Regions from separate parts of the Alteromonas sp. B31-7 genome, predicted to be linked through region 2. Evidence: predicted binding sites of a transcription regulator. Region 2 holds the regulator's gene; the other holds the start of a gene.

Region 1 (16,738 bases), 1.7 Mb from region 2:
AGATACCATTGCAGAGCGCATAGCCACCCTAGGCGGGGTGCCTAAGGGCACACCTAAGGCTATCGTAGAAGGTCGAAGTTGGGAAGATTACAGTCTAGGCAAGGGATTAGTACTTGATCACTTAAAAGCGCTGGATAAAGTTTATGAGGGCGTTAATGGTGATCATAGAACTGCCATTGAGCGTCTTGGCGACATTGACCCCGTTTCTGAAGATATGGTGACGGGTCAACTGGCTGATTTAGAGCAATTTCAGTGGTTTGTTCGCGCGCACATTGAGTCTGGCAGCGGCGAATTGAGTCAATAATCAAAAGACGAAAAAGCAACGTCGTTTGGAAGCGGAAACCTATGGTTTCCGCTTTCTATTACGTATTCCAATCACGAATATTTAGCGGAGACAAACGGTGCTAAACCGCACTATTCTTCACCGCTTAAGATAGCAATTATCTTTATTTTCCGTCATCATTCCCCCACCTTTCTACATTTTAGTTAGATGATTCTCACTGTATGTTATATCACCTTCTTGGAACGCTAAGTGCCTGTGCATTTTTACTCACTTGGTATGGGCTTGCGCATCAATGGCTAGTGATAGAACGAAAAAAAAGAGAAATAGGAAAGGCAACGGCGAGCCTATCGACTAACCAATTTGCCTCTAGTTTTTTCGCATTTTACGCTAACTTTATATTCGGCATCGCGATTAGCCCCTTTAATCACTACTTGGTATGGACCCGACTCGGCGCCTTAATCTTAATTTTGCTTATTCTTTTTAGAATATGGCAAGACAGGCATAACCGCACTGTAAAATGGGTATTTATAACTGCCCTATGCGCATTAACGCTAGGCTTAGTTTCTATGCTTTTTCGACCCTATGAAGGTATTGCACAACTTGGCGCAAATGGCTTGATGCTTGTTGTTACAGCGATTCTTGTTCAAGGTACCCTGCATCAATGGTTAACGTTACGGCGAGCTAAAACTGTAGGAACTTTATCTAGCCATCTATTTCGCAGTATATTAATTAAAGACCTGACAACGCTGGCCTTTGCACTAACAATGCCGATAAGTATAGCTTGGCCATTACTGGTGCTTAATGGCGCAAGTGTTGTGACACGAGGCGGGCTGCTTATTCAAATGGAAATAATGAAAAGAGAGCCGCAGTGAAACGTCAATCACTCCCCCTTTGTGCAAAATTTTTTCTCTATTGTTATTACATAGCAATTAACTAACTCATTGATCTTAAAAGCGCTCATTAAATAATCGCTTTAACTTGCTATCACAGCCTAACGCTTTTTACTTTACATTGGCGAAATACTGTATATATTTACACGTACTGTATATATCATCATGTTCAACGTTTGCGAGTGTGGTTATGTTAGCGCATCTTTCTATTTCAAATTTTGCCGTTGTCAAACAGTTATCTGTACAACTAGAGAATGGCTTAACCGCCATCACAGGTGAAACCGGCGCAGGTAAATCAATTGCTATTGATGCCTTAAGTTTATGTCTGGGTGAAAGAGCCGACGCTAATGCGGTGCGCAAAGGGGCAGCAAAAGCAGAAATTATTGCCCATTTTTCGCTAACCGATAACCATAAAGCAAAACATTTCCTTAACGAGCATGAACTCACTTCTGACGAAGATGAAAACAGCTGCTTTATTCGACGTATTATTTCAAAAGAAGGGCGCTCTAAAGCCTTTATCAACGGGGTGCCTGCCTCGCTTCAACAGCTTAAAGGCTTGGGTCAATTTTTGTTGGCTATTCACGGCCAAAATACCCATTTACAGCTGCTTAAGGAAGATTATCAACGTCAATTAGTGGATAGTTTTGCGTCGCACTCCTCCTTGCTTAGTGAAGTAAAAAGTACATTTTCTCAGTGGAAACAAAAGCAAAACACCCTGACAACGCTTAAAGCGCAGGCACAGCAAAGGGAGGATCGCCTGCAGTTATTAACTTACCAAGTCAAAGAGCTGGATGAATTTGCCTTAGAGCAAGGAGAGTTTGAAGAGCTTGAAATAGAGCATAAGCGATTAAGCAACGGCCAAAGTTTACTCGAACAAGCTCAAACCAGTGTGTACAACTTGTATGAAAGTGACGAAGGGAATGCCCTTTCAGTCATTCAAAATAGTATTGAAAGGTTAGGCGAACTAGAAGCGCACGATGCAACCTTAACGCCTATCATATCCATGTTAAACGATGCTTCAATTCAAATTGAAGAAGCCGCCAGTGAATTAAGAAGTTATTGCGATCAATTAGAAATTGATCCCTTACGCCTTCAGCAGGTTGAAGCTAGGTACGCGAAAGCCATGGAGCTTGCGCGTAAACACGCTGTCATGCCTGAGGCGTTGTTTTCTCATCACCAATCCCTGGTCAGTGAGTTTACTGCACTGGGTGAACAAGAGACTTTGCTAGGTACGCTGGAATTAGAGGTTGAACAAAGCCACAGCGCTTATCTCCTGGCCACCAAAAAGCTCTCAGAAAGCCGGTCTATAGCTGCATCGAAGTTAGCCAGTGCAATTGAAGCACAAATTCAACAAATGAATATGCCCCATGCAAAAGTGAATATCGACGTTGAATACGATGAACTGAAAAAACCAGTGAGTTATGGCCTCGATACTGTGCAATTTAACGTGTCTACCAACCCTGGCCAGGAAACAGACAAATTAGAAAAAGTGGTCTCAGGAGGCGAACTGTCACGCATTGGTTTGGCAATTCAGGTTATAGCAAGTGATAACCATGCGACGCCGACGATGATTTTCGATGAAGTGGATACCGGGATTAGCGGCCCCACGGCGTCTATTGTAGGTGGTTTATTAAGACGCTTAGGAAAGGCTCACCAGGTCATGTGTGTGACACATTTACCTCAAGTTGCAGCACAAGCGCACAATCAGCTTTTCGTCACCAAGTTAACCGATGGTGAAAGTACAGAAACTCAAATGCTAGCCCTAACAAAGCAAGACAGGATAGACGAACTGGCTCGCCTATTGGCTGGTGACAAAGTCACCAAATCAGCCTTAGCGAACGCAAAAGAGCTACTTAAAAGCGCATCATCGAACTAAAATGCAGTTGATTGGTCATAGTTGTCAATGTAGCATGCCTTCGCGCTTGCAATAAAATAGCTTAGGTTTTAGATTTTTATAAACCTTTAGGCACTAACAAAGGCAATACTGGACTTAAAAACGCATGAAGTTGCAACATCTTTTAGTAATACTTGGCATTACCCTAACCTCTACCGCTTGTACGAACTGGATCTATCGCATTGATGTCCCTCAAGGGAACTTCCTTGATGAGCGGGACGTTAAAAAACTACGCGTAGGCATGACGAAAGAGCAAGTCAAATATGTACTGGGAAACCCGGTGGTTAAAGACTCTTTTGATGATGACACTTGGTATTATGTGTATGACATGAAAAGAGGTATGAGAAAGCGTGGGGAAGATTTTCAAAAACAAATGACCATTAATTTCGTCGATAACAAAGTAGATACCGTAGAAGGTGACTTTGAACTATCTGAAGAATTTAACGTCCCTCTAGACAACTAACATAAACGATGAGGCAGTTAACTTAACTGCCTTTTTTGTGCTCTACCGTTTTACTACATCACAGTGAGGTTATTCTATGGAACACAATTTCTGGCACAGTAAGTGGCAAAATAATGAGATTGGCTTTCATGAACCCACAGGTAACCCATTTTTGGTTAAATATGCCGATGTGATATTGAATACATCACCTGCCCTGCCCCCACGCATTTTTGTACCGCTTTGTGGTAAAACAAGAGACATTGCATGGTTACTATCTCAACAGTGCCAGGTGATAGGCGCTGAGTTAAGCGAAATTGCTATACAGCAACTATTTGAGGAATTGGGCGTTATCCCAATCATTCGGGAATTTGCACATGGCAAGGTTTATCAGAAAAATACGTTAACCGTTTTTGTGGGTGACATTTTCACGTTAACGAAAAACGACATAGGTCCAATATCCGCGGTTTACGATAGGGCTGCCTTAGTGGCACTACCAGAGGCCTTAAGAGCACAATATACTCAACATATAGTGGCACTCACCCAATGTGCTCCTCAACTTATAGTGTCATTTGAATATGACCAAAATGCCATGCCTGGGCCGCCGTTTAGCGTAAGTGAAGACACCGTTACCGCTTTGTATCGTGAACACTACAAGGTTGAATGTATAGAGCGCTCTAATCTAGAGGGCGGATTAAAAGGTAAAGTTAATGCCAACAACTTGGTTTTCACGTTAACTCCCAATAAGACGCTCGACCGCAAATAATATAGCACCGATTAAACCGCCCACTAGGGTGCCATTAATACGCACTTTTTGCAGATCTCGCCCGATATTAAGTTCAACTTGCTCGGCCATTTCTCTTTCATCCCAACTGTTGATGGTATCTCTAATATGCCGGGTTAAGAAATCAGCTAATTCTGGTGCCATGTATTTTGCCGCCTCGCCGATATGGGTATTAAATGCCTGTGATAAATCACTGTTTTCAGTAAGGCTAATACCCAACTCTTGAAGCCAGCGAGAAACCTTGGTTTCTACCAGCCCCTCACGTGCTTCTAAAGATGCCAGAAGCCAAGCGTGAAAACGTTGCCAACTTTTGTGAATATAACCGTTTAGGGCGGGGTCGTAAACCAATTGCGCTTTGTACCTGTTAACCTTTTCCTCCATTAAAGGGCTGTGCTGAAGTTCATAAAGAAATTCATGCACCTGTTCATCAAAAGCGTGTCGAATTGGGTGCTCTGCGTCATGATAGATATCGTCAAGGATGCTGGAAACGGCCTTAACAGCGATAAGTGCTCCCTTTTCACTTAACCAACTTGAGGGAAGAATTTTTTCCACCCGGCTATATTCTGTCTTTAGCCACGCCACTAAGGTTTCAGCAATATACTCTTGCGTACTAGGCTGCGACATTAAACTGGCAAGTTTGCCAAGAACCTTATCGAGCACAACCTGATGCTGCCGCTCTTTTGTTACCGAATTTAAAGAAGTGACCATGAGTTGCCGTAAGTCGATTTGCTTCAACCCTTTATGTGCCGTTTTTGCGATAAAGGCTTTTACCGGCTTGTCGTCAATCACCCGCAATATTCCGCTTAAAGCATCACACAAGAAGCGACTTAATCGTGTACTGTTATTTACGTTAGATAGCCACCTCCCTGCGCCTTTCGCAGGATCACTTTCTTTAATCAGCTTCTCAATTGCCGTGGCGTGAAAAAATTTATCCTTAACAAAAAGGGATAAGTTATCAGCGATTGCTCGCTTATTATTGGCCACAATATTGGTATGGGGAATGGGGTATCTAGCAGGAATAGGCTTAAATAAGGCGGTGACCGCGAACCAATCGGCTAGCCCACCAACCAATGCAGCTTCGCTGGCCATTTTTATCAACCCAAGCCACCAAGCACTGGCGAGCTCTGGGAAAAACTTCGGTATCAGAATAGTGCCGACAAAAATACTCCCGGCTACCACTAAACACCACAATGCTAACTGCTTTGCTTTTCGCAACTGAACTTGCTTTTGATGCACTGTGATCTCCTAACCTACCTACTCATTTATTTGTGTAAAACTCGCTGCCCTGACGTATCGATAATTAGCGTACCATCTTCTTTTTGGTAAGGGCCCGTTGGCCATAGAGGTAAAATATCCAAAATAGCATCACTAGGCCTGCACAAGGCAACCACTTCTTGAGACGGCCGTTTTGGCACTCTCGTCGCCTCAACCTCATATTCATCAACTGACATGCAAACCATAGGCCTATTCACCAAAATGGGGTGAGCTAACATAGCTTCAAAGAGAACATCATCCGTCACTGATTCATCTAAAAGCCCTAGAGCGTCTGCAGGCGATTTTGTGGTTCGAAGCGCCTGCCTTGGTGTTATCTCCGCCGCGCTTAGCAAATAATCGAGTTGTTCCCGATCCCAACCTTCTTTTACATATTCAATAACCTGCGGGCTGTACCCTGCATCTCTTATTATTTGAAGTACATTGCGAGAAGTGCCGCACTCTGGGTTATGGTAAATGGTAATCACCCTTATCTCCTTTACGTAAATTATTCGCTATAACAATATCCTACCTCTGTTACCAAAATATGGACAATCATCAAATAATACCCCATGCGACTGTCCAATATGTGCTTTTGACTGTCCCATTTTTTCTTCTTCTGTTTTGACTGTCCAATTCCGTTTGACTGTCCAATTTATCTTATGACTGTCCAATCTGTCTTTTTGTACTGGAGACGGCTACAGGAAAGTTATTTGAAAACTCAATAAGTTAGTCAAAATGACCACTCCGTAATCATCCTGACTAACCCGCATTTCTCACAAGAGGAAAAATATCAGTAACCCATTGAATAATATGAACTATATAACTTGGCACAACTTGTGGTTACTTTTTTACAGCTTTGGCTAATATCCATCTTGGTTTTAGCATCTGTGCGAGGAGCCATACCTCATCATGTGCTTTTCAGTGAACAAATAATAAAATAGGAATAATCATGTCTCATCACCGTACCTTACTGGCCGCAGTGCTCATTTCTTCTACTTTTTTAACCGGCTGTATCATTCAAGTTGGTGACGCCAAAGCCAATAATGGAGACGGCTTAAGCAGCCTCTTTGGCAATATTCATGTGGAGGAACACGAGCATGCAGGTGAAATTTCATCGGTTAACGGTAACGTGTCTTTAGACCATCACGCTCACGCAGAGCAGGTCAGCATCGTCAACGGGGATCTCGATATCGAACAGCACGTGAATCTACGCGCAATCGATATTGTGAATGGTGATATTAACGCAGGCGACCACCTGCAAGTGCGCGCAGGAATAGCCACCGTCAACGGTGACATAAACCTTCACAAAAACAGCCAGATAGAAAACAGCATTACTTCTGTAAACGGCGATATAAATTTAGTTGGCGTAACGGTGAAAGAAGATATTGAAACCTTAAATGGCGATGTTAATCTTTCAGTTATGAGTGTTATCTTCGGTGATATCACCTATAAAAAGCCAGATTCTAAATGGTTCGATTCCGATGACAAACCAACATTAACGATAGATAAAACCGTTAAGATTCATGGCAGTATCATATTAAACCGTCCTGTCTCCTTGGTTTTTGAAAATCCAGCGCATCACCAGAAAGTAGTTGAAAGTTACCATGTTGAACAGTAAGGTCAGTGGCTATTTTCACCGTTATCGTAAGTTATGACTGAATTAGAAAAAATGCTTTCGGGGGAAATGTATTTCCCCTCAGATAAAACCCTCACAATGATGAGGGTTGCCTGTCGCCAACAACTCGATGTATTAAATCGCACCTGCCAAAGTGAACATAAAACCCGTACCCAACTGCTTAAAAAGTTGTTTGGTGGTACAGGCAAGCGTCTTTATATTGAATCTACGTTTAAGTGCGACTATGGTGAAAACATCTTTGTTGGCGAGAGCTTTTACGCCAATTTTAACTGTGTCATTCTTGATGCTGCCCCCGTCACTATTGGTGACAACTGCATGCTTGCCCCCCAAGTCGGGCTCTATACCGCTACTCATCCCATTAACCCCACTCAGCGTGCGACCGGCGTCGAGTTTGCTAAACCCATTACTATTGGCGATAACTGTTGGATAGGCGGCATGGCAGTGATCAACCCTGGTGTGACACTTGGAAACAACGTGGTTGTGGCATCTGGTGCTGTAGTAACGAAAAGTTTTGGTAGTCACCTAGTTATTGGCGGCAACCCTGCTCGAATCATCAAAACGATTGATCCTGACGCCTCTTAAACACCGCGCCTTTAACGTAAAGGCGCGGCTTAAGTTTTAATAAAGCATGGCTAAGGGTGACAAGCCCTTAATCCCAGTTGGGCGCAAAATCAGGGTTAACAATGCGATCGCCATTATCCAAATCGTCAATACGCTTTAAATCATCCGCGGTTAAAACCACACGGCTATAATCTACATTTTGTGCCAAATGAGATTCACTAGTAGACGAAGGAATGGCAGAGATTTTTCGCTTTTCCATCCATGCTAAAACAATTTGAGCTGGACTAGCATCATGATCCAGCGCTATCGCTTTAAGGGTTTCATCTTTCATGACTTTACCAACGGCAAACGGCATATAGGCCGTTACCCCTATACCTTTCTCTCTACAGGCTTCTACTACCTGTCTATTTTGCATAAACGGGTGTAATTCTATTTGGTTGGTGTAAATTTCACCTTCACCTAGAATGCGTTCAGCCTGCTCTAATTGGCCTATGGTAAAGTTAGATACCCCAATATGGCGGGCTAAGCCAAGCTGTTTTACTTCTTTTAAGCTTCCCAAATAGTCTTCCATGGTTAAGTCATCACCAGGGTAAGGCCAATGGATCAAAAGTAAATCAACATACTCTAACTTTAGCTTTGCCAAGCTTTCGTGAACACTTGGAATAAACGCATTTTTGCCTAAGTTTTCGTGCCACACCTTTGTGGTTACGAAAAGTTCAGAGCGGGCTAGACCACTTGTTTTGATGGCGTCTCCAACGTTCTCTTCGTTATCATAGAATTGCGCAGTATCAACATGACGAAATCCAACCTTAAGTGCCGAGGTTACCGCTGAAGTCGCCTCATCCCCTTCTAAACGAAAGGTTCCCATTCCTAACTGTGGCATGTCTTTCATAAATCTCTCCTTGTCGCTGAAAATGTTCGTATCTTGCTTTTGCTACGAATGAAGCCTAGGTGGAGATCGCCTGAAGTAATCATAGATGTAAGGCGCGGGAAGGCGTTTTAAGGTCTTATAGAATGGTAAGGCGAGATGATTAATGACTTAGGAGACTATTTGGCAGTTTATCATTTACAATAAACCGCCAAAAAATGTGGATAATTAACGTTTGGTGTTACGCCCCACCCGCTTTTTCACACCTTGCTCTTTTTGCTCTTTACGCACTTTGTGCTTTTTAACAGAGCGACGCATACGGCTTAAGCGAACATGGTCTAATTTATTTTGACGAACATTAATCATAGACTGGGTTTCTTCCGGTAATTGCACAATGCCTCTTAAAGCATTGACGTCCTCCAGCCCAAGTTCAACCCACGCCCCTTGAGGTAAACGTTTTTGTAACGCTAGAGGCCCGTATTTTACCCTTATCAAGCGGCTAACTTGCACACCTTGGGATTCCCAAAGACGTCTGACTTCGCGATTACGCCCTTCTTTCAAGGTAACGTTAAACCAGCGATTCATGCTTTCGTCTTCCGCCCCTACAGGGGCCACTTTACCTGTAATAGACAAAAACTTAGCTTCGCCATCTTCCAACTGAACGCCTTTTTGCAACGTCGTAAGGGTTTGGTTAGTGACGTCGCCAAATACGCGTACAGCGTATTCTCGTTCAACTTCGCATTTCGGGTGCATTAAACGGTTTGCCAATTCACCGTCATTGGTGAAAAGTAACAAACCACTGGTGTTCATATCCAACCGCCCTACGGTGATCCAACGCCCCAATCTAATCGCGGGCAGGCGATCGAAGACAGTATCTCTGCCGTCGGGGTCATGACGACTACACAGTTCACCTTCTGGCTTATTGTACATAAGCACACGGCATACTGGCTGTTCGGTTTGTCGTGATAAAAGGTGGCCATCTACACGAATTTGCGCAGACCCGTCGACTCTGTCGCCCAATGTAGCAAGCGTACCGTTTACAGATACTCTGCCTTGTTCAATCCAACGTTCCATTTCTCGTCGCGAGCCTAGCCCTTGGTTGGCCAGCACTTTTTGCAACTTTTCAGTCATGGGTTATTTCACTCTTTGTTTGCTTGTTTACGGTCGCACGGTCTAGCTTTCAGACGGTGCCTCATTTAACACCTTAAGCGACGAGTAGGTATCTAAATTATCAGCTAACGTTTCAAACGCTTCTGCACTAGGAAGTTCAGAAAGTGACGTCAACGAAAAGTAATCTAAAAAGGTTTTTGTTGTGGCATATAACGCAGGTCTCCCTGGTACTTCTTTATGCCCAACAATGGTTACCCATTCTCGTTCTGTGAGTGTTTTCATAATATTGCTACTTACCGCTACTCCTCTTACTTGCTCAATTTCTCCACGAGTAATAGGTTGACGATAGGCGATAAGTGCCAATGTTTCCAACATGGCGCGAGAATAACGCGGCGCGTTTTCTTGCCATAAATTGCTTAACCAGGGGCTAAGCGCATCTAACGATTGAAAACGAAAACCACTACTAACTTCTACAAGTTGTACGCCACGAGGCTGATAGTCGAGCTTAAGCTCGTTCAAAACTTTGCTTAAGGTTCTATCAGCTACGGAAAATCCAGCTAAAACAGTTTCTTTAAGCTCTTGTTTTGTTATTGGTTTATCGGCCACAAAAATAGCAGCTTCAACCAATTGTTTAAGTTGCGTGGTATTAATCTTTTTCATTCGTGCCTAATTTTACATGAATTCGCGCATAAGGACCTGCCTGAATACAAATTATTAGTTGTTCTTTTACTAACTCTAAAATGGCGAGGAAAGAAACCACTACGCCGGCCTTCCCTTCATCAGTACTGAATAACGTGTCTAAGGGCGTAAATGCCTCTCGATTTACCATGCTCAAAATCATAGACATTCGCTCTCGCGTACTCAGTGCTTCTTTCTCAATAGTGTGATGTTCAAACGCCGCAGCTCTTTTTAGTGCCGCGCTAAATGCCAAGACGATCTCGGCAAGACTTACCTCTGGATCCACCCTCACAGGGGCAATCCCCTCATCAAGATCAACCTGTGTAAGAAAAATATCCCGCTCTAGTCGGGGTTGCTCGTCTAAATCTTCCGCGGCCTGCTTCACCACCTCATATTCTTTTAAACGGCGAATCAATTCTGCCCGTGGGTCTTCTTCCTCGTCACTGTCACTTTCTCGTTTTGGGAGCAACAATCGGGATTTTATCTCAGCCAGTATTGCCGCCATTAACAAATATTCAGCGGCGAGCTCAAGCTTTAACGCCATCATGGCATCGACATATTCCATGTACTGCTTGGTTACAACAGCCACGGGCAAACTTGTTATATCGAATTTTTGCTTCCGAATAAGATACAAAAGTAAGTCTAATGGCCCTTCAAAGGTATCTAGAATAACCTCTAGGGCATCGGGAGGAATAAACAAATCTTCGGGCTTTTCAATTAAGGCTTCGCCATTGATAAAAGCCAAAGGGAGCGGTTGCTGAACAGGGGTAGACACTGCATCGTCAGTGGTAGTTACTTCGCTCACCTGTTCATCCTCACGTTAATGCCTTCATAATGAAGCGTATTTGAAACCACCATTGATTACTCAAATGGGGTTGTATCTCCAGTACCTCGACGCAAAATGACAGGTACATCGTCGGATAGGTCTACCACCGTGGTTGGTTGCTCACCAAGGTACCCGCCGTGAATAATAACGCCCACCTGCTTTTCAAGATTATCACGTATAGCATCAGGGTCTGACTCAGCCATTTCATTGCCCGGTAAAATTAGCGATGTAGACATTAATGGCTCGCCTAAGGTTTCAAGCAATGCTAACGCTATGGCGTTGTCTGGCACACGTAAACCAATGGTTTTACGCTTAGGGTTTTGTAATCGTTTAGGGACTTCACGGGTGGCTTTCAACACAAAGGTGTACGACCCCGGTGTATTGTTTTTGATTTGCCTAAACGCGGTGTTATCCACTTTTGCGTAAATAGAAAGCTCAGACATATCTCGACACATCAGGGTGAAATTATGATCTTTGTCAATTTGTCGAATTCGGCAAAGCTGCTCTAAAGCGCGCTTGTCTTCCATTTGGCAACCAATGGCATAGCCCGAATCCGTTGGATATACCACCACCGCACCTGATCGAATCAATTCACAGGCTTGATTTAGTAATCTTTGTTGTGGATTTTCTGGATGAATATAAAAAAACTGGCTCATACTAATGCTCTCCTTTACGCGAGGGGCGTGCTTTGATTTACGGCCCCAGATACATAGGGCCAATCGTGCCAAACCGGAGTAAGTGCGCTATTAATGCCTAAATTTTTGCCAAGTTCTGTCCAACGCGAAGGAAAATGAAAATCAGACCCTGCCGATGCTAACAAACCATGGCTTTTGGCGAGTTCATTAATAAGTTCTTGTTTACTTTTGTTTATACCTGGAAACGCGGTTTCAATGCCGTCCCCCCCTGCGGTAGCGAACAAATCGACCAATCTGCGCAGCCATTTAGCTGTCATATCATAATGAGCTGGATGCGCTAAAATGGCTTGCCCACCTGCTTGATGTATCCAAGCAATTGCACTTTCAATAGACGGCCAATCGGCCTTAACCGCGGCGCGCTTCCCTTTACCCAGATACTTTTTAAACGCCGCCTCCATAGATGCAACACCATAATTATTCACCAGCACTCTGGCAAAATGCGCACGAGTTACCTGCCCCACGCCAGCGAGGGATTGCGCACGTTCAAGTACACCTTCAAACCCACATTTGCTGAGTTTTTCTGCAATGCGCTCGGCGCGGTCTTGTCGCACTTGAGCTTGGCCGGCTAAATTGGCTAAAAAGGCACTGTGTTTGCGATCTACGTTTAAACCAACAATATGGATATCAAAACCATGCCAATTGGTTGATATTTCAACACCATCCACTATGTGCAGGGGCCGTTTCTGTGATGCCTGGGTAAGGTGTGCTTCTTCTAATCCCCCCACCGTATCATGATCGGTTATGGCAAGAACGTCCACCTGCATGGTATGCGCCCTAAGCACTAATTCTTTAGGGGTAAGGTGTCCGTCTGAATATTTTGTATGACTGTGTAAATCTATTTTCAAGGGTCTACTTTCAAACTTTTATGCAAATAATGGGTTGACACAAAGGCCAAATTGTTTTCTTCTATATAGTAGAGTATACGGATTAACAAACTCGATGCCTATCGAAGTTTGAAAAAGTTCGACATAAACACGAGATTATTCATGCATCAAATGACAATCACAACAGCAATTAAGCTTGCAACTTGGTGGTGGCACTCCCTCGATTAACGGGTGGTGTGCGCTTTGGTGCGTAAAAAAAACACAAAAGGCCCGTTTTAACGGGCCTTTTTTTTATTCTTTTGCAGTTGGAGAGTGGCAAAAATGAGTTTAGCGGAACTGGGAACTGTCCCAGGAAAAGTGGAGACGATTGAGCAGGTTGGTCACTATATTGATGACCCGCTTGCCGCGTTTTCACATCTGTGTGCAGAGCGGCCAAATGCGTTATTGCTTGAGTCAGCTGAAATTGAGTCGAAAGACAACTTGCAAAGTTTGCTGATGGTTGACGCGGCATTACGAATGGAGTGCCATGGCAACCGAGTAATGGTAAGCGCATTGAGCCACAACGGAGCATCTGTGCTTCCACTATTTAGTCAGCATTTGCCTCAAGGGCTAACCTGTATCGAAAATGATGACGCAACGCTAACCTTATTGTGTGAAAGCGCTGATGCATCCTTAGACGAAGATAGCCGACTAAAAGCAGCAAGCGTAATGGATACGCTGCGAGTTGTAATTAACGGCATCACACCTATCAGACAACACCCTCATGCTTTGTTTTTAGGGGGGGTGTTTGCGTATGACATGTTAGCCGGTTTCGAAAACTTACCTGCGGTTGGTGAAGGTGAAAACGATTGTCCTGACTTTGTGTTTTACTTAGCTGAAACCCTGATAACCGTTGACCATCAAACTCGTGAAACCCACCTCATTGGCAGTGTGTTTAGTGGCGAAGATGTGGCTCGACAGTATTTTGCGATATCACAACGACTAGAGTCCTTGCACCAGCAACTGCATACCATGCCTGCCACGCCGTCATTCATTAACAAAAACGCCAATGCGCCAGACGCCTGCGACGTTTCAGTAGACAAAACAGACGCTGAATTTTGTCACGATGTACACGCCTTAAAACAGCACATTTTGGCTGGCGATATCTTCCAAGTGGTTCCTTCACGTACCTTTTCGCTTCCTTGTCCGTCTCCTCTTCTCGCTTACGCCCAACTTAAAGTGCAAAATCCAAGCCCTTACATGTTTTACATGCAGGATGAGGCTTTTTCTATTTTTGGCGCGTCACCCGAGTCAGCATTAAAGTACGACAGTGAAACTAACCAAGTTGAGATTTACCCTATTGCGGGTACACGTCCTCGCGGTAAGCGGGAAGACGGCAGCATAAATCACGATTTGGACAGTCGTATAGAGTTAAACTTACGGGAAGATGAAAAAGAAAAAGCAGAACACATTATGTTGGTGGATCTTGCCCGTAATGATGTGGCGAAAGTCAGCCGTCCGGGCACGCGCTACGTAAAAGATTTACTAAAAGTAGACCGCTACTCTCACGTTATGCATTTAGTGTCACGGGTAGTCGGCCAGCTTAGAGACGATTTAGACGCCTTACACGCCTATCAAGCCTGTATGAACATGGGAACCCTGGTGGGCGCGCCCAAAGTGAGTGCTGCCACCCTAATTCGTGAGACTGAGAAAAAGCGACGAGGCAGTTATGGTGGCGCGGTAGGCTATATCAACGGCCAAGGCGATATGGATACCTGCATTGTGATACGTTCTGCGTTTGTCAAAAATAACACCGCTTATATTCAAGCTGGCGCTGGCGTAGTTTACGACTCTGTAGCGCAAGCTGAAGCGGACGAAACTCGCGCAAAAGCCCAGGCGGTGATAAGTGCGGTGCAATCAGCACTGGCCATGGAGAAACAAGCATGAAAGCGCAAACCACCTTATTCTTACTTGATAACGTAGACTCATTTACCTACAACTTAGTGGATGAACTACGTACCTTAGACTTGGCGATTAGTGTTTATAGAAACACCGTATCCGCAGAGGTTATTTTTGCAAAAATGCAAGAGCAGGCAGCCAAAGGCCCCGTATTATTAATGCTATCTCCCGGCCCTGGCGCACCTAGCGACGCAGGTTGCATGCCAGCATTGCTGAAACAAGTGGCTGGCGTTTTCCCGGTCATTGGCATATGTTTAGGCCATCAGGCCATTGTGGAATACTATGGTGGAAAAGTTGGGCGTGCCAGCTATGTTATGCATGGTAAATCATCGGCCATTTCTCATACGCAAACAGCCATGTTCAATAAGTTGCCACACCCCTTACACGTTGCCCGTTATCACTCTTTGGTAGCTCACACCCTACCTGACGCACTGGAGGCTTGTGCCACGTGTGAAGATGAAGACGGTTCGCAGACTATTATGGCTGTGATAAATAAAGCCGACGGCATGCTTGGCTTTCAATTTCACCCTGAATCTATTTTAACCGCGCAAGGTAGTATGTTGCTTAAGCAAAGCATCGACTATTTAACGTTGCAGGAATAAGCATATGGTAAACGCAACAACTCTATTAGACGCTTTAATAGCAAAAACATCGCTGTCGCAAACAGAAGCTTACTCGCTATTCAACAGTATTATGCATGGTGAACAAAGTGAATCTATGATTGCAGCAGTGCTTACTGCCTTAAAAATGAAAGGTGAATCGCCGGGTGAAATTGCGGGTGCCGCCAGTGCCATGGTAGCGAATGCATTGCCCTTCCCTACGCCAGAATACGACTTTGCTGATATTGTGGGTACCGGTGGAGACGGCCATAACACGATTAATATTTCCAGTGCGGCTGGCGTCGTCGCCGCGTCTTGTGGTGTAAAAGTAGCTAAACACGGCAATAGAAGTGTGTCGAGTAAATCGGGCTCGGCAGATCTCTTTAAACAGTTTGGCTTAGCACTCGACATTTCCCCAGAAACGTCTAGAAAATGCTTAGATGAAGCAAATTTCACATTTCTATTTGCGCCGGTTTATCATGCAGGCATGCGCCATGCAGCCCCCGTCAGAGCTGCGCTGAAGACCCGAACCTTATTTAACATATTGGGTCCATTGGCAAACCCTGCCCGCCCAACCCATGGTGTATTCGGGGTTTACTCACCGGAACTGCTTGAACCTTACGCAAAAACCCTTATGCTGCTAGGCCAACATCGCGCCAATGTTGTACATGGCGATGGTTTAGACGAGTTAGCCTTGCACGGTGAATCTACTATTTTCGATCTTGAGCACGGTGATATTCGTAAGCTTACCGTTACCGCAGAAGACTTTGGGCTACCATCCTTTCCCCTTGCGGCCATTGAAGGGGGAGAACCAGAAGAAAACAGAAAATACATTGAGGCTGCCCTTGCCGGTGAAGGTGAAGAAGCTCACCGCGCCGCTATTGCAATGAACTGTGGGGCATTGCTTAAGGTTACGGGACACGCCAACACGTTTAAAGACGGTGCTGAAATGGCCATGGAAGCCATGCACGCAGGACGCCCGCTGAATGTGTTATCCCAGGTCGCTAAAATTAGTCAGGAGGTTAGCACAAATGCCTAATGTGCTAGAAAAAATTGTTGTCGATAAGCGCCATGAAATAGAAGAAAGAAAACGCGCGTTTCCACTCTCTTCATTTAAAGATGAACTCGTGCCTTCTCAAAAAAGCTTGTTTGCAGCGCTTAGCCAACCCAACGCAGGGTACATCTTCGAATGTAAAAAAGCCTCACCTTCAAAGGGGCTTATTCGAGAGCATTTCGATTTAGATGAAATCCTTGAAGCCTATAGCCCATATGCGGCAGGTATCTCAGTGCTGACTGATGAGAAATATTTCCAAGGTAAATTCGAATACCTTGAATATGTTACTGCCCGTGTCACGCAGCCGGTTTTGAATAAAGATTTCTTTGTAGACACCTACCAGGTATATCTTGCACGTTATTACAATGCAGATGCTGTGCTGCTCATGCTAAGCGTTTTGAATGA
Region 2 (16,738 bases):
GGTAGAAATATGGCAGGAGCGCGCGCGTTATGGCGCGCCACTGGTATGAAAGATTCTGATTTCGGAAAGCCCATTATCGCTATCGCGAATTCATTCACGCAGTTCGTGCCGGGACACGTTCATCTTAAAGATATGGGGCAATTGGTTGCTCGAAGCGTTGAAGCGGCCGGCGGTGTCGCGAAAGAGTTTAATACCATTGCCGTAGATGACGGTATTGCAATGGGGCATAGCGGTATGCTGTATAGTTTACCTTCGCGTGAAATCATAGCTGATGCCGTTGAGTACATGGTAAATGCACACTGTGCGGATGCAATTGTTTGCATCTCGAACTGCGACAAAATAACGCCGGGAATGCTGATGGCATCCATGCGTCTGAATGTTCCGGTTATTTTCGTGTCAGGTGGCCCCATGGAAGCGGGAAAGACAAAGTTATCTGATCAGCTTATTAAGCTCGATTTAGTGGATGCAATGGTGGCCGCTGCTGACGATAAAGTTAGCGATGCCGACACCGATGAAATCGAACGTTCTGCCTGCCCTACCTGTGGTTCATGTTCAGGGATGTTTACCGCAAACTCAATGAACTGCCTAACGGAAGCGCTTGGCCTTTCGCTGCCTGGTAATGGCTCAATGTTGGCAACCCATGCCGATCGTGAAAGCTTGTTCAAAAAAGCCGGAGAGCAAATTGTAGAATTGTGTAAGCGTTACTACGGTGACGATGACGAAAGCGTGTTGCCAAGAAATATTGCCAATTTTAGTGCTTTTGAAAACGCCATGAGCCTCGATATTGCAATGGGTGGCTCAACCAATACTATTTTGCATTTGTTGGCCGCAGCAATGGAAGGGGAAGTGCCTTTCACTATGGATGATATCGATCGTCTTTCACGTAGCGTGCCTCATCTATGCAAAGTTGCGCCATCTACGCCAAAATACCATATGGAAGATGTGCACCGAGCCGGTGGTGTTTTAGGTATTTTAGGTGAGCTTCACAAAGCGGGTTTATTAAATACCGACGTTCAGCACGTACTGGGTAAGCCGCTTACAGAGGTTATTAGCGACTGGGATATCACCAACCCTGAGAATAAAGACGCCATTAAGTTTTTCCGTGCTGGTCCTGCGGGTATTAGAACCACTCAGGCATTCAGTCAGGATTGCCGCTGGGATACCGCGGATGATGATAGAGAAAATGGTTGTATTCGCTCCATTGAGCATGCTTTCAGCCAAGAAGGTGGACTTGCCGTGCTATACGGTAATTTGGCCGAAGATGGTTGTATCGTAAAAACAGCTGGTGTTGATGAATCTATCTTGAAATTCAACGGCACAGCGCGCATTTACGAAAGCCAAGATGACGCTGTGGCAGGCATTTTAGGTGATGAAGTGAAAGCTGGCGATGTGGTGTTCATTCGTTATGAAGGCCCTCGTGGCGGACCGGGTATGCAAGAAATGCTTTATCCCACGTCATACCTGAAATCTAAAGGCCTTGGTAAGCACTGTGCCTTAGTGACTGATGGTCGCTTTAGTGGTGGCACCAGTGGCTTGTCTATTGGACACTGTTCGCCTGAAGCAGCCAGTGGCGGTGGTATTGGCTTAGTGGAAGATGGCGATAAGATTGAAATTGATATTCCAAATCGTAGCATCAACATTGCCATAAGCGATGAAGAGCTTTCAGCACGAAGAGCGAAAATGGAAGCCAGTGAAAAACCTTGGCGCCCGAAAAACCGTGTCCGTGAAGTGTCTACCTCGTTGAAAACATTTGCGGCCCTAGCGACAAGTGCAGATAAAGGGGCTGTGCGTGATGTGACGAAATTGGAGAACCTATGACCGTCAGCGATCACGACTATCTAAAAAAGATACTGCTGGCACCTGTTTATGAAGTGGCCGTGGCCAGTGAGTTATCCTACATGTCACTTTTGTCGGCAGAATTGGGTAATGACGTCTTTCTAAAACGGGAAGATCAACAACCGGTAAAGAGCTTTAAGTTGCGTGGTGCGTATAACCGCATATGTTCGCTATCACAAGCGCAACTAGATGCTGGGGTGATTGGGGCTTCTGCGGGTAACCACGCACAAGGGTTGGCTTATAGTGCCAAGATGAAAGGCATAAAAGCCACCATCGTTATGCCGCAAACCACCCCAGATATTAAAGTAGATGCCGTGCGACGTTTCGGTGGTGACAATGTAAATGTGGTACTGCATGGCACGAGCTTCGACCAAGCAAGTAGCCATGCGAAGCATTTATGCGACACTCATGGGTACACGTTTGTACCGCCGTTTGATGACCCCGACGTTATTGCGGGTCAAGGCACGGTCGCCCGGGAATTACTTGAGCAAAACCCAAATTTAGACATTCTATTTGTTGCTGTGGGTGGCGGTGGATTGGCCGCCGGAATTGCGGTTTATCTTAAACAGTTAAAGCCGAGTATAAAAATAGTTGCGGTAGAATCAGAAGAGTCGGCGTGCTTTATCAAAGCAAAAGAAGCTGGACAGCCCACCGAGTTAGACAGTGTTGGTATTTTTGCTGATGGTGTAGCGGTGAAAGTGATGGGGCAAGAAACCTTTCGTTTATGCAACCGACTTGTTGATGAAACCCTCACTGTGACTAACGACGAAATTTGCGGCGCAATTAAAGATATTTTTGATGACACCCGAGTTATCGCTGAACCTGCCGGGGCTTTGTCTGTGGCGGCAATCCGTAAATACGTGAAACAGCATAACCTAAAAGGCAAGAAGCTTGGCGGCATTTTATGCGGCGCGAATATCAACTTCCACACATTGCGTTATGTGTCGGAGCGCTGCGAATTAGGCGAGCAAAAAGAAGCCGTGTTTGCGGTTAAAATCCCAGAGAAAAAAGGCGCCTTTAAGCAATTTTGTGAGTGTGTTGGTGCTAAAGCGATTACTGAATTTAACTATCGCTATGCCAGTGACAGTGAAGCTCACATATTCGTTGGCGTGAAGTTAAAAGGCGGGCAGCAAGAGTTTGCCACGTTACAAACTGACCTCGCGACGAAAGGCTACGATTGTTTTAATTTAACAGACAATGAACTGGCTAAATTGCATGTTCGGCATATGGTCGGTGGCAGACCCCCGACCATTTTGAATGAACAAGTATTTAGTTTTGAGTTTCCCGAGCGACCAGGCGCATTACTCAACTTTTTGAGTACCATAGGTGAACAGTGGAACATCACATTGTTCCATTATCGTAACCATGGTGCGGCAGAGGGCTTAGTGTTGGCTGGGTTCGATATTGCGCCAGACAGTCGTGACGCTTTCAATACCCATGTGGCTGAGCTGGGTTACAAGGTAGAGGAAGTGACCAACGACCCTGCTTATCAGTTTTTCCTTTCACAACCCAATTAGGGTGTAATATTTTTTGCACTTTGTGCCGTTCCAGGTTAAGCATTGTTTACCCTGGGGCGACACAAAGTGCACTCATCTACGCTTTACAACATCAATGATGGAATGCCACATTCTCTAAGTGCTGGGCCATTTCAGGCCAAATTAGCGCCATGACATCTTCTCGTAAGCCTTCACATTCTTCCGAATACTTTAAGCTACCGTCTTCAGCGGAATCTAGCCAGTGATTGTCTTTAAGGGCTGAAATAAAGCTAGACAGTACGTTCTTGTCGTAAAACTCAGGGGAGCTTAAGCCATATAATGTTGATAAGCGCTCTGCAACTTGTTTACTTGTGCGTTCAAGGGTGGAGCGACTAATCGTCTTTTCTCTATCTAAGATAGTTAACACCACCGCATAGCGTTGTAAGGTTTCCTGCATACAGCGACTCAATAGCCATGCGGAATGAAATTGCTTTTGTTGCGCTCCGGGAGGCAGCAAATCATCACCTTTTTGCCGCAACAACCCTAAATCCAGCAAAGCTGTCACTAACGCATCGGTGTGTGAAAGCGCTTCGTCTTGTGATAAATGCAAGAAAAGCTCTCGTTGTAAAAGAGGGTAAAGTGCCGCAATAAGCTGCAATATTGCATTTTTCGATGTGCCTTTATGGGCAAATACGCAGGCCATTATCAATCCTGGCAATGCAAACAAATGCAGAATGTTGTTGCGATAGTAGGTGAGGTAAATTGCCGACTTAGGTTGAGGGCTAATGAGTCGACCGTAGTCGTCTTCTTTAATATCAAACCGTCCTAACTTCATGGTTTCAGCATAAAGATCGTCAACACTGAGGTCTGGGATAGTTGCATCGTCACTAAATGGCACAGTGTTAAACAGGGCAACAAAATCGCCCATAGACTGTTTCAGCTCAGCTTCACTCATTGTGTGAGTTTTCGATGACAATAAGCACAGAGACGACAACGCCATTCCGTTTAACGCCGCCGCACGATTAATCCGCGTCATCACATTATTAGCCAACTCGTTAACCGCTGGGGTGAGCCAGGCTGGCTTTTTCTCAGGTTCAGCATTTCTGCAATCTCGCCAGTTGGGTACGTGGCTCTCTAAGAACTGATTTAGCTGAATGGGCTCACCAAAATTAACGTATCCATGGCCGTAGTTTTTCAGTTTTCTAATGGCTGAAAACACCTGCCAATTCGACTCTTTTTTCTTCTTCGAGCCTTTTAATTCGTTAAGGTAGCTTTTGACTTCCATGACGTTTTCGTAGCCAATGTAGACAGGTACGATACTGACTGGCCGGTTGACGCCTTTCAGCATGGCTTGAATTGTCATGGCGAGCATGCCGGTTTTGGGAGGGATAAGACGGCCTGTGCGACTACGACCGCCCTCAGGGTAATATTTTACCGAATAGCCTTTGTTAAATAGCAATTCTAAATATTCTCTGAACACGGCGGTATACAACTTATTGCCAGCAAAGCTCCTACGCAAAAAGAAGGCGCCACCTCGTCGAAAAACCTTACCTACTGGCCAGAAGTTAAGGTTGATCCCCGCGGCGATATGCGGTGTTACCATGCCTTCGTGGTAAATAACGTAGGTGAGTAGCAGGTAGTCCATGTGGCTTCGGTGACAGGGAACATAGACAATTTCGTGGCCATTGGCGGCGAGTTCGCGTATGCGCTCAGCGTGACCAACACTAATACCGTTGTAAATTTTGTTCCAAATGCGCGTTAGCAAGCGGTCGCCGAAGCGAATGAGCCCCTCTCGATAATCAGCGGCGATTTCTGTCACATAAGATTGTGCGCGCGCTTTGGCTTGTTCATGGCTGATTTTTTTGCTGCGAGACTCTTCTGCCATGGCGCGACGTACCGCATCAGACCCTAAAACGCTATTGTTTAATTCTTGACGTTCAAGTAACGTAGGCCCTGTCATACTTTGACGTTTTCTTTGAAAGTGAGTACTCGCTACCCTAACAAGTTTGTGGGCTATTCGTTGATCACTACCGTGCTGATTAGACATGGCACGGGCAGATACGGCCTTTGAGTAATTAATAAAATTATCGCGGCCTAAAAACAACACGATGAATAGTTTTCGTAGCCAACTTGCTGCGGCATTATCGGCAATTAAATCGCTTAGGCCTGGTTTGCCCTTGCCCGGAGCTCTGCCCCAAGACACAAAAACGGGAACCACCTGAAGGTCAAGGTTTTCATGATCGCGATGAAGGTGGAATAGGTCGGTAAATACATCCTCAATTCCCGTGTCTTTTGCCGCGCTTCTAAAGATTGGCGGCGTTTTGCGTAAAAATAAGGTAGACGGATATTCGCGGCCTGCTAGTGTTAATGTGTCTGTGGGCACGGGGAGTCCGAGTGCTTGTGTAGACATTTTTAAAGCCAACTGATCAGTGACTGAGTTAGTCGGCAACAAGTAAACAATGGGCTTGCCCTTATCTATGCCAAGCTCGGTCTCCACATTGACGGGAATACTGTGCGCTTTTACTAACAATTTAACAGGATAATGAAATACCGATAAAAGGACTTTTCGCATCCACGACATGAATTAAGTGATCCTATGAAATTAAAACGGAGAAAGTGTATCACACCTTAAGGAAATACACGCATTCCCAACCTAGGCGACGGCGATACAAGGCTCAGTATAGACGGTTATTTTCGTCACGAATGTTAGGCTGTTTTGGGCGTTGTATAACGCATGGCTACATCACATCGCTCATACGCTGCGCCAAAGCGTTGCATAATATCTGGGCAGTGTCTAAATCCTAGTTTTTCGTACAAGTGGATAGCCGCCTCACACTTTCTATTGGTGAGAAGAAAAAGGGTGTTGTAAGCAATTGAAGGAGCCTGACTCAATACATGCTGTAACAGCGCCTCACCGACTTTTAATCCTCTAGCAGTACCGACCACGCCCATCTTAGTAAGTTCGAAGACCCCTGGACTTTTTTTCATCAATGCACAGGTGCCTACTATGCCAAGGTCAGGATGTTCTGCGAACCAAATATGCCCGCCCGGCGCAATAACGTAGGTAGCAGGGTCGCTGATAACCTGCTCGTCTATGGCTTCTAGCACAAACATTTCGGTTATCCATTGTCGATTTATGGCGTCGAAATACGGGGCATGTGCATCAGTGTAACTATGAAAACGTAGCATAGATTGTTGAGGGTATTCTTATCATTGCGCAAATATAGCATGAAAAATGGCCTTGGCGTACGTATGCCACGGTATCGCCCAGACGTGTGAGATGGCATCAATATATAAATTAGTTTAACTTTTGCTAAATGTACTTTTAATTGTTATTAATAACTATTATCATTCGCGTCATCAACACTTTAATAAAAACGTTTATGTTCATCTGAGCATTGGGGAGACATTCTTGAAACTTAGCACCAAAGCAATTTCTGCCGCTGTGTTATTGGCCTTATATGGCAACGTGGCACTGGCTGACGAAACCGACAGTAAAGAAGAAAGCGTAGAACGTATTACCGTAAGAGGCGCGTTCTTTGGTCAGCAGGTGGCTACCGCAGTAAAAACGCCAACCTTACTGATAAATGTACCTCAATCAGTATCTGTCGTAAGCGCTGAGCAAATTGCGCAGCAAGCGTTATTTAGTATTTCAGATGTAATGCAGTACACACCTGGCGTGAGCATTGGGTTAGGCGAAGATCATCGGGACCAAGTCACGATTCGAGGTCAAAATACGACAGCAGATTTTTTTGTGGACGGCTTACGTGATGATGTTCAGTATTTTCGCCCACTTTATAACTTAGAGCGTGTAGAAATATTACGCGGTGCCAATGCGTTATTGTTTGGCCGTGGCGGCGGCGGTGGTGTGGTTAACCGTGTGACTAAGGTGGCCGACACCCAAGAAAACTTCACCACCTTGTCAGCAGGGATTGATACGTTTTCTGCAGGGTCAATTAGCGTTGATACCAACAAGGTGATCGACGAAAAAAATGCGTTTCGATTTAACGGCGTGTTCGATGCCATTGATAACCATCGCGACTTCAAAGACGGCGAGCGTTACGCGTTTAACCCTACTTACACATGGCATGCGGGCGAAGATACTCGTGTAGTCGCGTCTTATGAATACGTTAATGATGACCGATTGGTGGACCGGGGCGTTCCGTCACTTAATGGTGCGCCGTTAGAAGGTTACGACAACACATATTTTGGTGATCCTGACTTTAACAATACGACGCTTGAAGCACATATAGCAAGGGTTCGCGTTGATCACAGTCTTTCTCAAAACTGGAATCTTAACGGCTCTGTGCAATTTGCCGATTATGACAAAGCGTACCAAAATCTTTATCCGGTTAATTTTGACGATCAAGCGGGTACCGTCACTCTCGATGGTTATCGCGACACCACTGCGCGTGAAAATGCGCTAGTGCAAGTGAACTTAATTGGTCAAATCACCTCAGGTAACATAGAGCATACGGTGTTAACCGGTGTGGAATATGGTAATCAAGAAACCGCTAACGATCGTCGAGATGCGTTTTTCGCTGATAGCCAAGATGATCAGGTAACCTTTGGGTTTTCTGATCCACTAGTGATTCCAGAGATGACGTTAACCGATGCGGTTCGCGACAGATCCTCAGATGTCACTTTTACCTCAGTATTTTTGCAAGATGAAATCAAGCTCAGTGATCACTGGATCGTGGTTGCTGGCCTACGCTATGACAACTTTGACATAGATGTAGTGGATACCATCGAAGTGAATAATGGCGCGGACGATGGTAACAATGGATTATTAACGAGCTCAGACTCTCAGGTATCTCCTCGAGCCGGTGTGATTTATAAGCCAGCCGAATCAGTGTCTTTGTACGCAAGCTATAGCAAATCGTTTCTGCCACGCTCGGGAGATCAATTCTTAACCCTTTCGCTTACTTCTCAAGCCTTAGACGCTGAAGAATTTGAAAATAAAGAAATTGGTGTGAAGTGGAATGTATCAGACAGTTTAAGCGTGACCGCTGCTGCGTTTGAAGTGGAACGAGAAAACGGCACAGCGCAGGATCCTAACAATCCAGAAGCGTCAATACTGACCGGTACTGAAACCTCGGGATACGAAATTCAGGTGGTGGGTTCGCTTAGTGAAAAATGGACTATCAATGCAGGGTATAGCAATCTAGATGGGCAAGAAATGGGTCGTATTAGTGACGGTGAACTTGCAAACCGAGATCTTGCGCAGCTACCCGAGCATATGCTTACCGTTTGGAACCAGTATCAAGTGAACACACAGTGGCGGGTTGCCTTAGGGGTAATTTATCAATCTGAGCAATACGCCTCGTTAAGTAACAGTGTTACTCTGCCTGATTTCACTCGGGTTGATGCGGCTGTGTATTACAACTATAGCGAGGACTTGAAGTTCCAACTTAACGTAGAAAACCTGTTTGATGAGGATTACTTCCCATCAGCACATAACGATAACAACATCTCAACGGGTGAACCGTTAAACGCACGTATTAGTTTACAGTACAGCTTTTAATCATCGGTTAGCCCCTTCAACAAGGCAACCTCAGTGACGAGGTTGCCTTTTTTGATCATGCCACTAATTTGTTTTGCTGCTTGCCATTTATATGTAGGTGTATATACTTACAGGAACTGTATAGACAGACAGGTCTTTTATGCGCCCACTCACAGCTAGACAAACGGAAGTTCTTGAGCTTATAAAAACTACCATGCAAGAAACTGGCATGCCGCCAACCCGTGCAGAAATTGCACGTCAGTTGGGGTTTCGTTCAGCGAATGCAGCTGAAGAACATTTGAAAGCCCTTGCTCGTAAAGGGGTCATCGAAATTCTTCCTGGTACGTCTCGAGGAATAAAATTAAATATTCCTCTTGAAGAAGAATCGATAGAAGAAGCAGGGCTTCCCCTTATTGGTCGTGTTGCTGCGGGTGAGCCTATTCTTGCGCAAGAGCACATTGAGTCTCATTACAAAGTAGACCCTGCGTTATTTCAGCCTCAGGCCGACTTTTTACTGCGTGTTAATGGCATGAGTATGAAGGATATCGGTATTTTGGACGGTGATTTACTTGCCGTGCACAAAACCACCGACGTGCACAATGGCCAGGTTGTGGTCGCCAGAGTGGATGAAGATGTTACGGTAAAGCGTCTTGAAAAACGCGGTCGTGAAGTGCTTTTGCATGCTGAAAACGAAGAGTTTTCACCCATAAAAGTCGATCTTGCCTCTGAACCTTTCTCTATTGAAGGTATTGCCGTTGGCGTAATTAGAAATGCTGACTGGATGTAAGATTCATCCTGTTTGATGAAAAAGCGACCTTTAGGTCGCTTTTTTGTTACCTATCTCATTGCGATTGGTGGATAACACCCTAATCAAACACCGCTTTGTACTTTGAGTACGCGTACACACAGAAAAAGAAAAGCATGGGAAATGTGCCTATTTTCATTTTCTATACCTTCCGCCTGAATGTCTTCGGTTTATGTTTGAAAACATCCACATAAATGCTGTTAGTGTCTGATTGCTGAGTTTATGTTTGCCTTTCTTGAAAAACAACTTGTTCTAAATAGCCGTTTCAAACAGCCTTTTAACGTTGCCCTAAACGCCTTTCCACCTCGCCCGCACAACGGGTTTTTACCTATCTTGCTGATCAATAAATGAGCAATTTAATGGTTTTTTCTGAGAAAAGACTAGACGTAGCGGTTTTATTGCGCAATTCTTATACTGTGATTAACAAAATAATAACAATGGCTCTAACTTAATTTTACAATCATTGTGTGATTGGAAAGTAGTGAAAGATAGAGTTCGTTTACAAAAAACCACGAGGCAGGGGTAACGCACGCACATGTTGCGTCAAAAATTCTGCCATTACGGAGGTGCTGAGTGAAACGACACATAACCCGACTGGTCGCGCTGGGGGCAAGTATACCCAGTATACTGTTTTCTACTGCTATATTTGCCGACAGCGAGATGAGTGAAAACTCCTCTCTTAATTTGCGTTACGGCGCCACAGACATTAGCGGCCAGGTTTACGACTTACACATGTTGATGTTTTTCATCTGTGTGGCAATTGCGGTGGTGGTGTTTGGTGTTATGTTTGCCTCTATGTACCTACACCGTAAATCTCGCGGTGCCAAGCCAGCCAACTTTCATGAGAATGTCAAAGTGGAAATTGCTTGGACCATAGTGCCTTTTCTCATTCTTATCTTCATGGCGGTTCCCGCCGCCAAAACCCTGATTGCTATGGAAGATACCAGCGAGGCCGATTTGACAGTCGTCGTTACAGGCTCTCAATGGAAGTGGCACTACAAATACCAAGACAGAGATGTGGAGTTTTATTCTCTGCTGGCGACCCAGCGGGAACAAATAGAAAACAAGTTTGATAAAGGTAAAAACTACTTACTTGAGGTGGACCGCCCTCTTGTTATCCCTACAGGGAAAAAAGTCCGTTTCTTAATTACCTCCGACGATGTCATTCACTCTTGGTGGGTGCCTGATTTTGCCGTTAAAAAAGATGCTAACCCAGGGTTTATTAACGAATCTTGGGCAAAAGTGAATGAACCAGGCATATACCGTGGTCAGTGTGCGGAACTGTGTGGAAAAGACCATGGCTACATGCCGGTAGTGGTTATTGCTAAGCCCCCCGAAGAGTTCGATGCCTGGATGGCCGAACAAGAGGCCATGGCAATTCGAGCAAAAGAAGAAGAGCAACGCTTGTTGTCTATGAACATGTCTATGGATGAGCTTATGCGAGAGGGAGAGCGGGTATATAACGCCACATGTGCCGCTTGTCATATGCCTAATGGTGAAGGCTTACCTGGCGTATTCCCCGCCCTCAAGGGCAGTAAGATGGCTCTGGAAGATCAAGAAGGACATATCAATATCGTGCTGCATGGAAAAGCCGGTACTGCCATGCAGGCGTTCGGAAAAATGTTGAGCTTAAAAGATATTGCTGCGGTGGTGACCTATGAGAGGAATGCATGGGGGAACAACACTGGGGATATGGTGCAAGCTAAAGATGTTAACGACGTGGCCAACGGAAACTAGGAGCGCATGATGAGTAAAGCTACCGATATTATCGCGCCGGGTTCTGCGGCGACTGACACACACGATGATCACCATGATCACATCCCTAAAGGAATAACGAGGTGGTTATTTACCACCAACCATAAAGACATAGGTACCTTATACCTGTGGTTCGCTTTTATTATGTTTTTAGTCGGCGGGGCCATGGCCATGGTGATCCGCGCTGAGTTATTTCAGCCTGGATTACAAATTGTAGAACCGAACTTCTTTAATCAAATGACAACAGTTCATGGCCTCATCATGGTATTTGGGGCTGTCATGCCGGCATTTACCGGTTTGGCAAACTGGCTAATACCTATGATGATTGGTGCTCCAGATATGGCGTTACCACGCATGAATAACTGGAGTTTTTGGATACTTCCGGGTGCCTTCTTAATTCTGTTAAGTTCACTATTTATGGAAGGCGGTGGTCCTGCGTTTGGATGGACGTTTTACGCACCACTTTCTACCACTTACAGCAACGATTCAACGGGCTTGTTTGTGTTTTCGGTACACATCATGGGTATCTCCTCCATTATGGGTGCGATTAACGTGATTGTTACCATATTCAATATGCGCGCGCCGGGCATGACTTGGATGAAAATGCCTTTGTTTGTATGGACTTGGCTTATCACCGCCTTTCTGTTGATTGCTGTGATGCCAGTCCTGGCAGGCGCTGTTACCATGGTACTAACGGATAAGTTTTTCGGTACAAGTTTCTTCGATGCAGCCGGCGGTGGCGACCCCGTTATGTTCCAGCACATTTTCTGGTTCTTTGGTCACCCAGAAGTTTACATTATGATTTTGCCTGCATTTGGCATTATTTCGCAGATAGTACCGACGTTTTCTCGCAAGAAACTCTTCGGTTATGCCTCTATGGTCTACGCGACAGCCTCCATTGCGCTACTGTCGTTTGTGGTTTGGGCTCACCATATGTTTACCACGGGTATGCCAGTCTACATGGAAATGTTTTTCATGTTCGCCACTATGCTTATATCGGTGCCCACCGGCGTTAAAGTATTCAACTGGGTGGCCACTATGTGGCGTGGGTCACTTACCTTCGAAATACCGATGATGTTCGCCATTGCGTTTATCGTGTTGTTCACTATCGGTGGTTTGTCTGGGCTAATGCTGGCTATTACGCCTGTGGATTTCCAGTATCACGACACCTATTTCGTGGTAGCGCATTTCCACTATGTTCTTGTGACGGGAGCTGTGTTTTCCATCATGGCGGCGGTGTATTACTGGCTGCCGAAATGGACTGGCAAAATGTACGACACAGGATTGGCGAAATGGCATTTTTGGTGCTCTTTAATTTCCGTCAATGTGCTCTTTTTCCCTATGCATTTTGTAGGTTTGGCAGGTATGCCCCGCCGTATACCCGACTATGCATTGCAATTTGCAGACTTTAATAAGTGGATTAGCTTAGGGGGCTTCGCCTTTGGTTTGTCACAGCTTATTTTCTTGGCCCTGCTAATTAAGGCTTGTAAGAAACAAGGTGAGCCTGTGTCAAACCAAGTATGGGAAGGCGCCGAAGGACTAGAATGGGAAATCCCATCTCCAGCGCCTTATCACACGTTTGAAACACCTCCCACAGTGAAATAAGACGAGAGGGGCGAAATCATGACTCAGGCAAACGCAAACAACAAAATGGTCGTTAAATTACTGATTATTGTGGTTGGTATGTTTGGGTTTGGTTTCGCCTTAGTCCCCCTCTACGATGTATTTTGTGATATTGCTGGCATTAATGGTAAAACGGAGAACTCAGCAGCCTCTTATCAGTCCATAGAAATAGATGAAAACCGTCACGTCACGGTGGAGTTTATCACTCGGACTAATACGGGTATGCCGTGGGAATTCAGAGCTGAAACCGCTCGGGTAAACGTTCATCCGGGGGAATTGAGTACCGTTAATTTCTATGTAAGAAATCCCGCTTCAACAAATATAGTCGCGCAAGCTATTCCCTCTGTGTCGCCTGGCACCGCGGCCTTGTATTTAAACAAAACGGAATGTTTTTGCTTTAATCAACAACCTTTAGAAGCCGGGGCAGAGGCGTATATGCCCATGCAGTTTTATGTGGATCCTCAACTCCCAGAAGACATTACCTATTTTACGTTGCAATACACCCTTTATGACGTCACCGCCAGAGCGGGCGACCTCAAACCAAAACAGAACCCCTTTATTGTCCCTCAGCCTGAAACTGGAAAGTAACTAAGCTGAGATAAGGAGAGCATGATGCAACAAGAGTATCAAAAATATTACGTACCTGCGCAAAGCCCTTGGCCTATAGTAGGTGCAGTTGCCCTTTTCCTCATTGCGGTAGGGGCGGGAAACTATGTGATTGAATCAACCAAAGGTGAGTCGGGTTACGGTGGGCATATTTTACTTGCTGGCATCGCCGTATTATTGGTGATGTTGGTGGGGTGGTTTAAAAACCAAATTGATGAGTCTATGTCAGGCCTGTACAGCGATCAACTGGGCCGTTCCTATCGCCAAGGTATGAGTTGGTTTATTTTCTCGGAAGTCATGTTCTTTGCTGCATTTTTCGGCGCGCTCTACTATGCACGTTTTATTGCTGTGCCCTGGCTGGGAGGCGCATCAAACAATGCCATGACCAATGAAGTATTGTGGCCTACTTTTGAAGCTATGTGGCCCTTAACGACTACCCCTGGTGGCATAACCACAGAGCGCATGAGTGCCGCTGGCTTGCCTACCATTAATACGGTCATTTTGCTGGTGTCCTCCATAACCTTACATTTTGCACATGTGGGTTTAGAACAAAACAAACGCAAGCAGCTTACCGTCATGTTGGGTATTACCATTTTATTGGGGATGGGTTTCTTGTTCCTGCAAGTTGAAGAATATATCCACGCATATCGTGATCTTGGGCTTACCCTTCAGTCGGGCATTTATGGCAATACCTTCTTTATGCTTACAGGCTTTCATGGCATGCACGTTACCTTGGGTACTCTAATACTTATTGTGCTGTTTTTCCGTGTGCTTAAAGGGCACTTTACCCCTGAAAACCATTTCGCCTTTCAAGCAGGCAGTTGGTATTGGCATTTTGTCGATGTGGTGTGGGTCATGCTCTTCTTGTTTGTGTATGTGCTGTAGCGCTATACGTCCTTAATAAGGACGAGGGTTTGGCGTAATTAATCCGGTGCTTATGGCCAGCAAGATAACAATCACAATAATGGCTGACGTGAGCACTCTGCGACCAATGTATTTGCTCATTGGCCCTTTTTTGTGGTCATTTTTAATCATGACCCGCATCGCTAAAAAGAGGTTTACCACCATGTATAGAACTAAAGCAAATAACACAATTTTAATCAGCATTATGACCTCTCAGTAAGCGGGAGGAGTTGCTGATGACACAACGTACTCCCGGGATTTGGCTTGCTGCAACGTTTATTCTTATTGTCGTCATTGCGTTGAGTTCTCTGGGTTTTTGGCAGTTACAGCGCATGGCTCAAAAGCAACAACGTTTGGATAGCATAACGGAAAAGCAACAAAAAGAAACCGTTGGTTTATTAACCGCCTTGCAGCTGAACGACCCCCGAGATGTGGACGTTAATTTCACCGGTAACGTCGATAACCAGCATCTTATTTTGGTGGATAATCAAGTGGTTGATAGTCAAGTTGGGTTTGATGTGATTGCCCCGGTACTGACCAATGTGGGCTGGATACTGGTGAATTTTGGCTGGGTGGCAGCACCGAATTTAACCCGTACTCTACCTATCGTGGAGGTGGCGGCAGGTGAGTCTCATTTAAGAGGGAAAGTTAGTGAGCCGAGTCTTAATCCCTTTGTACGCGACCCAGCTTCTGTTAATCAAACCTTTCCCGCGCTGGTGCAGCAAGTGTCTATACCGCGGATTCAGCAGATGCTAGACAGAAAACTGCAACCCTATGTTATCGAGTTAACCGGTGAAGATAGCGTCTTTTTGCGTCGTTACACACCTGTTGTCATGCCTCCAGAAAAACACCTTGGTTATGCCATTCAATGGTTTGCCCTTGCAGTTGCAGCGGTAGTGGTGGGTGGCCTTGCTATTGTTAAAAAGGAATCAAGCCATGAGTAATAAAGCGTCAAAGAAAACCCTCATCCTAATGGTGACTGTGTTTGTGCTTCCTGTAGTTCTGGCAAAGCTGGCTTTAGACCACGGCTGGTTTGAGCAAGCAGCCACTAACAAAGGGCAGTTATTACAACCTACCATTAATGTTTCTAGCATGGTGCAGGACAGTAAACCTAAGTGGCGACTCGTGTATGTGTTGCCCACTGACTGCGATCAAGCATGTAAGAACGCGCTTTTTAGTATCAATCAAGTGTGGCTTGCATTAGGGCGGGAGTCTAGTCGCGCAGAACCCGTGGTATTTGTCACGGCCAACAGCGATACCACCTCATTCGATTGGGCAAAGGATTACCCCAATGTTGTGGTTAAGCCACTCTCTGAAAAACCAGACACGCCACTACTCGATAGCAAGGTATATATAGTCGATACCTTAAACAATGCGGTGTTGCTATACCAAATGGATGACGATAAAGACGTGGCGGTTATGGAGAGTCGCAACATACTGGCCGACATGAAAAAGTTGCTAAAGCTTTCACGTATTGGCTAGGTGAAGACTATGAAAAAATTAGTGCTATTTAGTTTGTTTTTGGCCGCGGTAGTGATTGTATTGGGTGCCTATACCCGTTTGACTGATGCTGGATTGGGGTGTCCTGATTGGCCGGGGTGTTACGGTCATTTGACCGTACCGACCTCGGAGGCGAAAATTGATGCCGCCAATCAGGCGTTTCCCCATCGCCCAGTGGAAACGCATAAAGCGTGGAATGAAATGATTCATCGTTATTTTGCGGGGGCATTGGGGTTGTGCATTTTAGCCATTGCCACACTGGCGGTGATTAAGCGAAAGGAAGGCACACCGGTTAAGTTACCCTTGCTCCTGCTAGCTTTGGTTACCTTTCAGGCGGTGTTAGGTATGTGGACAGTCACCCTGAATCTCTTACCCGTGGTGGTCATGGGCCATTTATTAGGGGGGTTTAGTGTCATTGCTTGTCTCTATTTACTTTACTTGCGCCTTCCCTCTTCCGGCGAACATCGCCGAGTGACTCAGCCCAAGGGATTGCGCCAGTTAGGCTTCGCCAGTGCACTGGCTGTGATGATTCTCGTTGCTCAAATTGCATTGGGCGGGTGGACGTCTGCGAACTACGCTGCGTTAGCATGTACCGATATGCCCATATGTGAAGACGGTTGGCAGCAGCGTCTGGATTTTTCAGGTGCCTATACGATTCCGGAAGCTGATAATTATGAATACGGTGCGCACGACTATGGGCAAAGGATGACCATGCATATTGTTCATCGCGCA

The links. Region 2 encodes LexA, which represses DNA repair genes until DNA is damaged. Its sites were predicted from a motif close to TACTGTATNNNNATACAGTA; they were not measured.
Region 1: the regulator LexA is predicted to act here: its motif matches at 1,304-1,323, upstream of recN (DNA repair protein RecN).

Annotation. Positions count from the first base shown of each region.
Region 1 covers NZ_CP065233.1:2,824,761-2,841,498, forward strand. The annotation lists gene dps (DNA starvation/stationary phase protection protein Dps) at 1-304, shown strand, start outside; gene IUA53_RS12140 (hypothetical protein) at 505-1,155, shown strand; gene recN (DNA repair protein RecN) at 1,364-3,049, shown strand; gene IUA53_RS12150 (outer membrane protein assembly factor BamE) at 3,174-3,530, shown strand; gene tmpT (thiopurine S-methyltransferase) at 3,607-4,272, shown strand; gene IUA53_RS12160 (DUF445 domain-containing protein) at 4,240-5,526, opposite strand; gene IUA53_RS12165 (arsenate reductase family protein) at 5,553-6,029, opposite strand; gene IUA53_RS12170 (hypothetical protein) at 6,494-7,162, shown strand; gene IUA53_RS12175 (sugar O-acetyltransferase) at 7,196-7,762, shown strand; gene dkgB (2,5-didehydrogluconate reductase DkgB) at 7,830-8,633, opposite strand; gene rluB (23S rRNA pseudouridine(2605) synthase RluB) at 8,838-9,740, opposite strand; gene scpB (SMC-Scp complex subunit ScpB) at 9,783-10,379, opposite strand; gene IUA53_RS12195 (segregation and condensation protein A) at 10,366-11,202, opposite strand; gene IUA53_RS12200 (L-threonylcarbamoyladenylate synthase) at 11,259-11,879, opposite strand; gene IUA53_RS12205 (PHP domain-containing protein) at 11,894-12,763, opposite strand; gene IUA53_RS12210 (anthranilate synthase component 1) at 13,064-14,668, shown strand; gene IUA53_RS12215 (aminodeoxychorismate/anthranilate synthase component II) at 14,665-15,282, shown strand; gene trpD (anthranilate phosphoribosyltransferase) at 15,287-16,318, shown strand; gene trpCF (bifunctional indole-3-glycerol-phosphate synthase TrpC/phosphoribosylanthranilate isomerase TrpF) at 16,311-16,738, shown strand, end outside.
Region 2 covers NZ_CP065233.1:4,510,475-4,527,212, reverse strand. The annotation lists gene ilvD (dihydroxy-acid dehydratase) at 1-1,818, shown strand, start outside; gene ilvA (threonine ammonia-lyase, biosynthetic) at 1,815-3,353, shown strand; gene plsB (glycerol-3-phosphate 1-O-acyltransferase PlsB) at 3,445-5,892, opposite strand; gene IUA53_RS19800 (GNAT family N-acetyltransferase) at 6,018-6,500, opposite strand; gene IUA53_RS19795 (TonB-dependent receptor) at 6,724-8,835, shown strand; gene lexA (transcriptional repressor LexA) at 8,975-9,601, shown strand; gene coxB (cytochrome c oxidase subunit II) at 10,280-11,356, shown strand; gene ctaD (cytochrome c oxidase subunit I) at 11,366-12,979, shown strand; gene IUA53_RS19775 (cytochrome c oxidase assembly protein) at 12,998-13,585, shown strand; gene IUA53_RS19770 (cytochrome c oxidase subunit 3) at 13,607-14,488, shown strand; gene IUA53_RS19765 (DUF2909 domain-containing protein) at 14,501-14,710, opposite strand; gene IUA53_RS19760 (SURF1 family protein) at 14,743-15,450, shown strand; gene IUA53_RS19755 (hypothetical protein) at 15,443-15,988, shown strand; gene IUA53_RS19750 (COX15/CtaA family protein) at 15,998-16,738, shown strand, end outside.